Regions from separate parts of the Klebsiella sp. WP3-W18-ESBL-02 genome, predicted to be linked through region 2. Evidence: riboswitches for the same ligand, from Rfam matches in the RefSeq annotation. Region 2 holds a riboswitch; each other region holds the start of a gene.
The links. A riboswitch is a leader RNA that binds a small molecule or an ion and turns the genes downstream of it on or off. The one in region 2 is predicted to bind thiamine pyrophosphate.
Positions count from the first base shown of each region.

Region 1: it holds a riboswitch for thiamine pyrophosphate, as region 2 does, so the genes downstream of both, thiC (phosphomethylpyrimidine synthase ThiC) here and thiB (thiamine ABC transporter substrate binding subunit) in region 2, are expected to answer to the same signal.
Region 3: it holds a riboswitch for thiamine pyrophosphate, as region 2 does, so the genes downstream of both, thiM (hydroxyethylthiazole kinase) here and thiB (thiamine ABC transporter substrate binding subunit) in region 2, are expected to answer to the same signal.

Region 1 is NZ_AP021972.1:4,825,075-4,829,214, reverse strand. Features, by position in the region: gene H7R56_RS23140 (HesA/MoeB/ThiF family protein) at 1-10, opposite strand, end outside; gene thiE (thiamine phosphate synthase) at 3-638, opposite strand; gene thiC (phosphomethylpyrimidine synthase ThiC) at 638-2,536, opposite strand; TPP riboswitch at 2,618-2,727, opposite strand; gene rsd (sigma D regulator) at 2,778-3,263, opposite strand; gene nudC (NAD(+) diphosphatase) at 3,361-4,134, shown strand.
Region 2 is NZ_AP021972.1:4,270,362-4,274,501, reverse strand. Features, by position in the region: gene thiP (thiamine/thiamine pyrophosphate ABC transporter permease ThiP) at 1-778, opposite strand, end outside; gene thiB (thiamine ABC transporter substrate binding subunit) at 754-1,737, opposite strand; TPP riboswitch at 1,768-1,866, opposite strand; gene sgrR (HTH-type transcriptional regulator SgrR) at 1,902-3,557, opposite strand; gene sgrT (glucose uptake inhibitor SgrT) at 3,645-3,797, shown strand; gene H7R56_RS20625 (sugar efflux transporter) at 3,888-4,140, shown strand, end outside.
Region 3 is NZ_AP021972.1:1,835,317-1,839,456, reverse strand. Features, by position in the region: gene fbaB (class I fructose-bisphosphate aldolase) at 1-662, opposite strand, end outside; gene thiD (bifunctional hydroxymethylpyrimidine kinase/phosphomethylpyrimidine kinase) at 808-1,608, opposite strand; gene thiM (hydroxyethylthiazole kinase) at 1,605-2,390, opposite strand; TPP riboswitch at 2,425-2,521, opposite strand; gene H7R56_RS08625 (sensor domain-containing protein) at 2,770-4,116, opposite strand.

The sequences.
Region 1 (4,140 bases), 550 kb from region 2:
GGTCATTCATCGCCGACTCCCGCTATGTCGAGCAGCTGCGCTGTGGCTGCCTGCCAGTCAGCCGCCTGGGTAATGGCGCTGACCACGGCAATGCTGCCGACGCCGGTTGCCAGCACTGCGGGCGCACGTTCCAGGCTGATGCCGCCAATGGCGACGGTCGGGTAATCTGCCAGTCGGTTAATATGGCTTGCCAGCTGCGTCAGCCCCTGCGGGGCGGAAGGCATCTGCTTGGTTTGCGTGGGGAAGACGTGGCCGAGTGCGATATAAGAAGGCTTAGCCGCCAGCGCGACGTCGATCTCCATATCATCGTGAGTGGAGACACCCAGGCGCAGCCCCGCCGCCTGAATCGCCGTCAGATCGGTGGTTTCAAGATCTTCCTGGCCCAGATGCACGCCGTAAGCGTTGTGCTTAATCGCCAGCCGCCAGTAGTCGTTGATAAACAGACGGGCGTCATAGCGACGCCCCAGTTCAATGGCGGCCATGACGTCGGCTTCGACCTCTTCATCACGCTTATCTTTAATGCGCAGTTGGATCGTGCGCACGCCCGCCTGCAGCAGGCGTTCAATCCACGCCACGCTCTCCACCACCGGGTAAAGCCCGAGGCGGAACGGCACGGTCGGGAAATCAGGCTGGTACATTATGCCTCCTCTTTTTTGAGGTAGATTTCACCGCCTTTGGCGCGGAAGTTCTCCGACATATCTGCCATTCCCACTTCAATAGTCTGCGCGGCGGCGTAGTCGCGTACTTCCTGGCTGATTTTCATTGAGCAGAACTTCGGCCCGCACATCGAGCAGAAATGGGCGACTTTGCCGGACTCCTGCGGCAGGGTTTCATCGTGATAAGCGCGGGCAGTGAACGGGTCGAGCGCGAGGTTAAACTGGTCTTCCCAGCGGAATTCGAAGCGCGCTTTCGACATCGCGTTGTCGCGGATCTGCGCACCCGGGTGCCCCTTCGCCAGGTCGGCGGCGTGGGCGGCAATCTTGTAGGTAATCAGCCCTTGCTTCACGTCTTCTTTGTTCGGCAGGCCGAGGTGCTCTTTTGGCGTCACGTAGCACAGCATCGCGCAGCCAAACCAGCCGATCATCGCCGCGCCAATGCCGGAGGTGAAGTGGTCATAGCCCGGCGCGATATCTGTCGTCAACGGCCCTAAGGTGTAGAACGGCGCTTCGTGGCAGCTCTCCAGCTCTTCGGTCATGTTGCGCTGGATCATATGCATCGGCACATGCCCTGGGCCTTCAATCATCACCTGCACGTCGTATTCCCAGGCGATTTTGGTCAGCTCGCCCAGCGTATGCAGTTCGGAGAACTGCGCTTCGTCGTTGGCATCCTGAATCGAACCCGGGCGCAGGCCGTCACCGAGAGAGAGCGAGACGTCGTAGGCGGCGCAGATTTCACAAATTTCGCGGAAATGTTCAAACAGGAAGTTTTCTTTGTGATGCGAGAGGCACCATTTCGCCATAATTGAACCGCCGCGCGAGACAATTCCGGTCAGGCGTTTAGCGGTCATCGGCACGTAGCGCAGCAGTACGCCCGCATGGATAGTGAAGTAGTCCACGCCCTGTTCGGCCTGTTCCAGCAACGTATCGCGGAACGCTTCCCAGGTGAGATCTTCGGCGATCCCATTGACCTTCTCCAGCGCCTGGTAGATCGGTACGGTGCCGATCGGCACCGGGCTGTTACGCAGGATCCACTCGCGGGTTTCGTGAATATAGCGACCGGTGGAGAGGTCCATCACCGTATCTGCGCCCCAGCGGGTCGACCACACCAGTTTTTCGACCTCTTCTTCGATAGAGGAAGTGACCGCCGAGTTACCGATGTTGGCATTCACCTTCACCAGGAAGTTGCGGCCGATGATCATCGGCTCGGATTCCGGGTGGTTGATGTTGGCGGGAATAATCGCCCGGCCCGCAGCGACTTCATCACGCACGAATTCCGGGGTGATATTTTCCGGCAGACGCGCGCCAAAGTTCATCCCCGGATGCTGGTGGCGCAGCACTTCACTACGAATACGCTCGCGGCCCATATTTTCACGGATGGCGATAAACTCCATCTCCGGCGTGACGATCCCCTGACGGGCGTAGTGCAGCTGGGTCGCGCGCTTACCGGCTTTGGCGCGCTTTGGCGTCAGCAGGCCGCTGAAACGCAGCTCGTCCAGGCCATCGTCGGCCAGGCGCTCTTTGGTGTAAGCGGAGCTGCGGTCGTCTAATTCTTCGCTGTCGTTACGCGCCGCAATCCACGGCTGGCGCAGTTTCGCCAGACCCTGCTGGACGTTAATTGCCACGTCAGGATCGCCATACGGCCCGGAGGTGTCGTACACCGGCACGGCTTCGTTGTCTTCAAATTGCGGGTTGTCTTTGCTGCCGCCAATCAGCGTCGGGCTCAGCTGGATTTCGCGCATCGGAATGCGGATATCCGGCTGCGAACCGGTAATATAAATGCGTTTTGAGTTAGGGAAGGCGGTCCCTTCCAGGGTATCGATAAAGTGTTGGGCTTGCGCGCGCTGTTCGCGGCGTGATGGTTTAGTAGTGGCAGACATAGCTCATTCCAAAAAAGTAAGGACGTGGCTTGTCAGACGACGGATGAAGCAAGAGAGGCGATCGCCCAGGGGCGATACGGTTGTAGATTGACTCTTGTTCCCTTCGCAGGTCTTAACCTGATCAGGTTCCGCGGATCCCGAATTAACGGTCTCAGCCCGTGCTTGCGCACTGGGCACTCCGACAAGAAGTAACCTCAGATGAGAGGTAATGAATGTAAACTACTCGTTAATGCAGTAAATCTCAAGCCGGGCGTTTCATTTCGCCCCCGTCGAGCGCATTAAACGTCAGCATGATGAGCTGATCTTCCAGTAAAAAACGTGCCTCCAGCGCTTCGCCAATATCAGACAGCGCCTGCTGGAAGGCATAAACGTTATCCTGGTCGATGGCGTTTTCCAGCGTGGAATCGTAGTAGTCCATAATTTGCTGGGTGTTAGCATCCAGCAGCGGCCAGATTTTTCCGGCGTTTAAAAGCGGACTCTCGCCTTCCATTTTATGGATAATGCGTTCATAAATACTGAAATGACCGGCAGAAAGGTAATCGACCAGACGCTGACAAAAGTCATCCAGCGCTTTCTCGTTAAGACGCATGAACGATTCTTTGCCAGGCTTAAGGCCAACCAGATTGTAGTAAGCCACGAGCAGGTGCTTACGAATATTCAGCCAGCGGTCGACCAGTCTATGGTGTCCTTTTACACGCTCTGTCAGGCTCTCTAACTGGTTTAACATAGGTTGACTCCCGCATCGGTAAGTGAAAATCTGCTCACGTCAATATGTAAATATTATGTTAATAACATGCCTGTGAAGCAAAGGTAGCGCAAGAGATATGGATCGTATAATTGAAAAATCGGATCGCGGCTGGTGGATCGTTAGTCACGAACAAAAATTATGGCTGCCGGCAGGCGAATTACCATATGGCGAAGCGGTAAATTTCGATCTTGTGGGTCAGCGCGCACTGCGGATTGGTGAATGGCAAGGGGAGCCGGTCTGGCTGGTTCAGCAGGCGCGCCGTCATGATATGGGGTCGGTTCGCCAGGTGCTCGATCAGGACGTTGGGCTGTTCCAGCTGGCCGGGCGCGGCGTGCAGCTGGCGGAGTTTTACCGCTCGCATAAATTCTGCGGCTATTGCGGTCACACAATGCACCCAAGTAAAACGGAATGGGCGATGCTGTGCAGCCACTGCCGTGAACGCTACTACCCGCAAATCGCCCCCTGCATTATTGTTGCTATTCGTCGTGATGATTCCATTCTGCTGGCCCAGCACGTTCGCCATCGCAACGGCGTGCATACCGTGCTGGCCGGTTTTGTTGAAGTGGGCGAAACCTTAGAGCAGGCGGTGGCGCGTGAAGTGATGGAAGAGAGCGGCATCACGGTGAAAAACCTGCGCTACATTACCTCGCAGCCGTGGCCGTTCCCGCAGTCGCTGATGACGGCGTTTATGGCGGAATACGACAGCGGCGACATCGTCATCGACCCGAAAGAGCTGCTCAATGCCAACTGGTATCGCTATGACGACCTTCCGCTTTTACCGCCGCCGGGCACCGTGGCGCGTCGGCTGATTGAAGATACGGTGGCAATGTGTCGGGCCGACTACGACTGACATGTT
Region 2 (4,140 bases):
ATAACACCAGCGTCAGGCAGCAGGTCATTTGAATTAATGCCAGCATGGCCGCGCGCGCCGGGTCGTAGTCAAAATTCAGCGCCTGGTAGATGGCCAGCTCAATGGTGGTAGCGGAAGGGCCGCCGCCCAGCGACAGCACGGTGGCGAAGCTGGCGAAGCAGAGCATGAAAATCAGCGTGGCAATGGGCAGAATTTGCCGGCGCATCCACGGCCACTCGACGTAGCGGAAAAACGGATAGCCGCGCATGCCCAGTTGGGCGGCCAGCTGGCGCTGCTCGCCGGGGATCTGCTCCAGCGCTTGTAGCAGCAGACGGGTGGCCATGGGCATATTGAAAAAGACGTGCGCCAGCAGAATGCCCTGTAGGCCGTAAGGGGAAAATTGCCACTGCCAGCCGAGCCAGGCGAACAGCTGCGACAGCCAGCCCTGGCGGCCGTAAACGCTGAGGATACCAAACACCGCGACCAGCACCGGGAGAATGAGCGTCATTGCGCACAGCCGCAGCAGCAGCTGGCGGCCGGGAAAACGTCGTCGGTACAGCGCGCGGGCGAGAAAAATAGCGGGCAGCACCGACAACAGCGCCGAGAGAAACGCCTGCCAGAATGAAAAACGCACGACGTGCCACAGGTAGCTATCGCCGAGCAGCGTAGACCATGAGGTTTCCGGGGCGTTGAGCCACAGCGCCAGAAAGGCCGCCAGGGCGACGGCCACCATCAGCGCGGTGGCCGCGAGGCCCGGGTAGAGCCAGCCCGGAATTAGCGGCTGGCGGCGCGGAGCCATGTATTAATCCAGTTCTGGCGTTCGCTGGCGACCTGCTGCGGCGTGAATTCGAGCGCGGTCTGCGGTTTGACCAGACCGTTAAAGCCTTCCGGCAGGGCGACCTGAGTCACCGGGTACATCCAGTTACCGGTGGCGACGGTGTTCTGGAAGCCTGGCGAAACCATAAAGTTCAGGAATTCATCTGCCAGCTTTTGTTGTTTGCTGGCTGCGGTTTTGGCTGCCACCTCAACCTGCAAATAGTGGCCTTCGGCAAACGGCGCCGCCGCATAATTATCTTTCTTCTCTTCGATAATATGGTAGGCCGGCGAGGTGGTATAGCTGAGCACCAGGTCGCTTTCCCCTTTCAGGAACAGGCCGTAGGCTTCGCTCCAGCCCTTGGTGACGGTGACGGTCTTCGCCGCCAGCTTGTGCCAGGCTTCCGGCGCTTTGTCGCCGTAGACTTTTTGCATCCACAGCAGCAGACCTAAGCCGGGCGTACTGGTGCGCGGGTCCTGGTAGATAACGCGCCACTTCTGGTCGCTTTCCACCAGTTCTTTCAGGCTCTTCGGCGGGTTTTTCAGCTTGTTTTTGTCGTAGACGAAGGCGAAGTAGCCATAGTCGAACGGCACGAAGGTGTCGTTGTTCCAGCCACCGGGAACCGTCACCGCGCTCGCCGGAACGTTGCTTTTGGCGAACAGTTTGGTGTCGGTGGCCGCCTGCAGCAGGTTGTTATCCAGCCCCAGCACCACGTCCGCTTTGCTGTTTTTGCCTTCCATTCGCAGACGGTTAAGCAGCGAAACGCCATCTTCCAGCGCCACGAACTTCAGCTCGCAGTGACAGTCGGCCTCAAAGGCTTTTTTCACCGCCGGGCCGGGGCCCCAATCGGCGGCAAAAGAGTCATAGGTGTAGACCGTCAGGACCGGTTTTGCGAACGCCGGTACGGCAACCAGCACTAACAGGGGGAGGAATTTCTTGAGCACTTTGCACCTCAGTAAATGGGTGGCAAAGGATTTTGAGTTAGCCTCAAATCCCTTCGCCGGGATTATCCGGATCAGGTTCGACGGGTATCTCTCAGCCACGCATCTGGCGCAGCACCCCGTTGAGAACGGCACATTGTAATGATTACGTGAATAAATCAAAAGCCCTATGGATTCGGCGGCGCAAACCAGGCGGATTTAAAGTCAAACCAGCCCAGGGTATTCATGCGTACGCCGCGCATACTGCGCTGGCCCTGGAGCATCAGCCAGTGGTGGATCAGCGGTACCATGCGCTGATTGGCCAACAGCTGCTGGCACCAGTCGGCCTGTGGCAGGTTGCCCGCTCGCCAGCGTCGTGCGTCCTGTTCCCAGTCAATCGGGATGCAGTGGCGGATCAGCGGGACTTCATACAAATAGGCAAACAGTGAAAAATCGAGCGGCAGCGTAAAGTTAGCGCTGTTGAGCCAGATGTCGCTGACCCCTTCGCCGCGGTGCCATTCGTCGTAATCCACCTCCTGAATGTTGAGTTTGACCTGATGTTCGGCCAGCAGCGCCTCCATAATCAGGCTGATGGTGCGGTGCTCAACGTGTTCGCGGTAATAGGTGAGGGTCACCGATTCCAGCCCGGCGGGTTTTTCGCAGGGGCGACTGCGCGCATGGTGCCAGCGCGGTAACAGGCCGTAGGCCGGGAACCAATGGCTCTGGTGCTGCTCTCCTGCCCGATAAAGCAGATTATTGGGATGAAAGACATGGCTGAGCCACTGGCGCACCGCCGGGTTATTGCCGAGCGGGCTGCGGGCGTCGAACAGCAGATAATAGCAGCCTTCCTCAAGGCGGCTTTCGACCGCTTTTTCGCTCTCGGTGGAACCTTCCAGCGTCAGGCCGCCGTTTGGCTCTTCGCTGATTTCCTGAAGCACCCAGACGTTCACTTCATCAATCAGCGCCCGGAAGCCAAAATAATCATCAAAGGCGAGGATCTTCAGCTGGTTAAGATTGTTACGTGCGACCGCGTACGGCCCGGTGCCGACCGGCATCCGCGAGAAATTGGCCAGCGTTTGCCATTCGCGCGGCAGGATCATCGCCGACACCTGGCTTAATAGCCACGGCAGCCAGCGGTCGGCTTCGGCCAGGTGTACATCCAGCACCCAGGCGGTAGGGGAGTGGATGCGCGTGATGTTGGAAAACAGCGGTAGCGTCATGCTGCGCTCCAGAGAGGCGATCACATCCTCCATCTCCAGTTCACGCCCGTGATGGAAGTGAATGCCGGGGCGCACATAAAAACGCCAGTGCAGGGGGGTAATTTCCTGCCAATGGTGAGCAATATCGGCTTCCAGTTCCCCATTTGCCTCATTTACGCGGGTTAACGCATTGAAAATCTGACGGGCGATGTGGGTTTCCGAGCGGCGCAGCGCGGTACCGGGCAGCAGATTATGCATCGGGCGATAGTAAAGAACCCGTAAAATGTGCCGCCCCTGGCGGAAACTACGGCCCAGATGAGACACCAGCATCTGACGGACCGCCGCTTTGTCTCCGACCAACTGCACCAGCTGATCGATCCGATCCTGTTCCAGAAGATCTTCCGCGCGCTGTTGCTGTAATGCCAGCCCGGTATAAAGGAACGTGAGTCTGGAACGCTTGCCGCGTCCGGCCTCCGCCTCCCACGTCAGCCAGCCGCGCGCTTCCATGGTATTTAAGAGCGTGCGCATATGGCGGCGCGAACAGTTCAGCAGCGCGGCGAGATCGTTGAGCGTTGTCTCCTGCGATTTGCCTTCGCAGCACTGCCATAAACGGATGAACTGCTGTTGTAATCGACCTGAAGGCATAAAAGGGGAACTCCTGATAAAAACTCAGCAATTTATTAATCCCTATATTAGGCCAATAATGGATTTCGATGAAGCGAGGAGGTGTCTATGAAGGGGTCTACCATCCATCAGTTCTACCAGCGCTATTTTGCCGCGACGCAGAGTATTTCCTGGCTGGCCCGCCAGGCGACGGCGCAGCGGCTTGACGTTCTGAACGCGCTGATGCAGTGGGAAGTTACGAAACCGACCTCTGAACATTAATTCGCCTAATCATGTGTGACTGAGTATTTGCCAGCAGGTATCATCTGCTGGCTTTTTTTTATTCTTTCTCGCGTGCTTAAAGGATTTCTCATGCTCTGGTTAATGACGATGGGACGACGTCTCAACGGTGTGTACGCCGCTTTTATGCTGGTGGCATTTATGATGGGCGTTGCGGGGGCGCTACAGGCGCCGACGCTGAGCCTGTTTCTCAGTCGTGAAGTGGGGGTGCCGCCGTTTTGGGTTGGGCTGTTTTACACCGTTAACGCCATCGCCGGGATCGTTGTTAGCCTGGCGCTGGCAAGACGATCCGACAGCCGAGGCGATCGGCGCAAGCTGATCATGT
Region 3 (4,140 bases), 2.4 Mb from region 2:
GTCAGGTCGGCAGAGACGTGATAGTCGACGCCGTCTTTCTTAAACGCCGGATTACGCAGATAGGCCCACAGCACCGTCACCAGTCCCAGCTCGTGCGCACGCTCAAAGGCGGCAGAAATCTCTTCAATCTGGCGGCGCGACTCTTCCGAGCCAAAATAGATGGTTGCCCCAACGGCCACCGCCCCCATATTGAACGCCTGCTCAACGCTGGCGTACAGCGTTTGATCGAAGGTGTTCGGGTAGCTCAGGGTTTCGTTGTGGTTAAGTTTGACCAGGAACGGAATACGGTGCGCGTAGCGGCGAGACACCGACGCCAGCACGCCGTAGGTGGAGGCCACGCAGTTACAGCCGGCTTCAATCGCCAGCTCAACGATATTTTTCGGGTCAAAATAGAGCGGGTTGGCGGCAAATGAGGCCCCGGCCGAGTGTTCGACGCCCTGATCTACCGGCAGAATCGACAGATAGCCCGTTCCGGCTAAACGGCCGGTGTTGTAGAGCGTCTGCATGTTTCGCAATACGGCTGGCGGGCGGTTATTGTCTATCATCACCCGATCAACGTAGTCGTGGCCGGGCAGATAGAGCTGGTCGGCTGGAATGGTCATACAACGATGCTGTAAAAGGCTGTCGGCATCTTTGCCAAGCAACTGCGCAATATCAGTCATAGCTATGCTCCCGTAAGCGCCGACATCATGTCGGCTGGATGTCCTGCTCAACTTTTTTGAGCAGGATAAGCCTGGTACCGGGGGCGTAGAATGTCCAACTTTTGTCGGTTTTAGCACGCGCGCGGCTGGCACGCGGACGGGACAGCTACCACCATTCGTGGAAGTGGTGAACCGGACCAATCCCCTCGCCGACCTCCAGCGTATCGGCCTGCGCCAGCGCTTTCGACAGCCAGCCCTTCGCCACCGGCACCGTCTCCTGCCAGCTGGCGTAACGCGGTCTTAACGCTGCCAGCGCCGCCGATAGCGTACAGCCGGTGCCGTGGGTATTTTTGGTGTCCACGCGCGGCGCGGTAAAGCGCATTTCGCCGTCAGCGGTGAACAGCCAGTCCGGGCTTTCGGCATCGTCCAGGTGGCCGCCTTTCATCAGCACTGCTTCACAGCCCAACGCCCGCAGCGCGCGCCCCTGTTCCAGCATCTCCAGTTCATTGCGCGCGTGCGGCGCGCCGAGCAGCGCCGCCGCCTCCGGCAGGTTTGGCGTAATCAGCGCAACCTGCGGCAGCAGGCGCTGGCGCAGAGTCGCGACCGCCGACGCCGACAGCAGCGGATCGCCGCTTTTCGCCAGCATCACCGTGTCCAGCACCACGTTCTGGATACGATAGCGCTGTAAACGCTCGGCCACCGCTTCAACGATGTCGGTCTCGGCCAGCATGCCGATTTTGGTGGTGTCGATACGCACATCGCTGAATACGGAATCCAGCTGCGCGGCGACAAAGTCAGGTTCTATCCGGTAGACTGACTGCACGCCGCGGGTATTTTGCGCCACCAGCGCGGTCATCACCGAGCAGCCGTAGGCCCCCAGCGCCGAGAAGGTTTTCAGATCGGCCTGAACGCCCGCGCCGCCGCTTGGGTCCGTGCCCGCAATCGTCAATGCGTTGATACGTTTCATGCCGCCACCTCCCCGTGCATCGCGTACAGCGCGTCAAGGAAAGCCGGGGTAAAACTCCCCGGACCGCGGCCCTCTGCCGCGCGTTGCCCGGCGTGTTTCATCAGCAGGCAGGCGCCCGCCACGTTGAGCAGGCGATCGCCCGGCAGCGCGCAGCTGGCCGCAACAACCGCCGACAGTGCGCAGCCGGTGCCGACGATACGCGTCATCAGCGCCGCCCCGCCGTTCGCCGCCAGCGTGCGCTCGCCGTCGGTGATGTAATCCACCTCGCCGGTCACCGCCACAATCGCCCCGCTTTCTCGCGCCAGCTTCTGCGCCGCAGGCAGCGCGGCGGCAGCGGTATCGGTGGTATCGACCCCGCGCCCGCCCAGGCTCTCACCGGCCAGCGCCCGGATTTCGGAGGCGTTCCCACGAATGGCCGACGGCGTCAGGCGCAGCAGTTCGCGGCAGAAATCGCTGCGTAACGTCAGCGCCCCCACCGCCACCGGATCCAGCGTCCACGGCGTTTCTGCGCGATTGGCACTGTCAACCGCTGCGCGCATCGCCAGCGCACGCGAGTGGGTTAAGGTGCCCACGTTAACCAACAGCGCGCCGGCAAGCGCGGCAAACTGCGCGGCCTCTCCGGCATCAATAACCATCGCGGGAGATGCCCCCACGGCCAGGAGGACATTCGCCGTGAAGGTTTGCACGACGTCATTCGTCATACAGTGAACAAGGGGGGCATGCTGGTGAAGAAGAGAAGCGGTGTGCGCAGATTGCGCGGAATTAAGCAGGTCAACGTGCATGGTTTGCTCCTGCCATAACGCGAAGAAGCAATGGCCGGTCGGCCTCTGACTTCCCTACGCTGGCATTATCCAGATCAGGTGGTACGGGTATTTCTCAGCCTTCGCAAGGAAGGGCACCCCGAGTCATTCAAATCAATTGATTACGATTAACAGACTGTTAATCGCCGCGCAGAATAATGCCAGCAGGCAGCCGGACAAACAAGCCCAATAACCCGCTGGCAGTCAGACAGAGCGCATCGCGACGAGACACCCAAACGCCGCCAGGGCGAAAACGACCGGCGCATTTCATCGGGCCTATTTTGCAGCAAACGCGCGGAGGTCAGATATCTTCGCTGCGCCCCATTTAACACAACCCATTGATTTATTAATAAAGTAAAAATCATTTTCCATCAGGACGCTTTGCTTTTTTCGCCAGATACATCGCTTTATCGGCATAATCGAGCAGCTGACGTTCGTTGGTACCCTGTTCAGGATAGTGCGCAATGCCAATACTCGGGACAATCGCCAAACGGTGCTCTCCCAGCACAAAAGGAGAAGCGAAAGCCTCAACAATTTTTTCTGCCACCGCGAAAGCGTCGTCCGGCAACGCGCTGTTCTCAATCAAAATCACAAACTCATCGCCGCCGATACGCGCAACGGTATCGGATTTCACGACGCAGCGCGTCAGGCGGTCCGCGGCGGCTTGCAGGAGTAAATCCCCTATCCCGTGGCCCAGGGTGTCGTTAACCTGCTTAAATTTATCGAGATCGATATACAGCAGCGACAAATGCCCCCCTTCACGGCGCGCGGTAGCAAGCGCAGCCCTAAGGCGATCGAACAAAAGGCTACGGTTTGGCAGGTCGGTCAGCTGATCGAACTGTGCCATATGCTGTAACCGAGCCTGCATCTGCTGACGCTCAATAACCGTCGCAATCTGCGTCGACACAAACTGCAATAGCTCCTGGTCCTGTTCGTTATAGCGTACGCCGTCCGGGTAGCTTTTGACGACCAGAACACCGATGGTGCCTTTCTGTGACTTAAGCGGAACCCCAAGCCAGCAGGATGGATTCAGGCCAAACGAAATGCGCAGTTCTTCATGGCGGCCCGCCATTCTCTCGGGCGTCAGCAGTAGCGGTTGACCCGTTTGAATCACCTCCGCGTAAAATGTCCCGGGAATAAGCGTAAACGGCGCGGGTATTTCCTGAAACGCATCCACGTGATACGGGAAGGTCAGTTGGCCCGTTTGCGGGTCGTAAAGCGTGACCGAAAAATTATCGACGGGAAGCAGCGTACCGACGATCTCATGGATACGCTGAAATAGCTTGAGTAAATCTTCAGCCGTGTGTGCCGCTTCAGAAATAGCGTACAGTGCGGATTGTAATGATTCAGAGCGTTTGCGTTCGGTAATATCCCGCGCAACGCCAATGCGTAATTGATTAGCCGGGGACCAGCGTGCCGACCACATAATATTGACGGTCTGGCCATTTTTATGCACATAGCGGTTTTCAAAATGGAACTGCGGGCGGCCAGCCATGATTTCTACTACTGAATTTCGTGTTAATTCTCGATCTTCCGGTAGCATCATATCGAACATGTTTTTGCCGATGAGTTCTTGCGGCGTATAGCCAAAAATACGTTCACATGACGCGCTTGCATAAACAATGTTAGCGTGGGCATCTACTGCAAAAACAGCATCCAGCATGAGATCGATAAAACTGCTCAACGGCGCGTGAGGATTCGATTCCATAGAGAAAGTCAGGCCTGAATATAA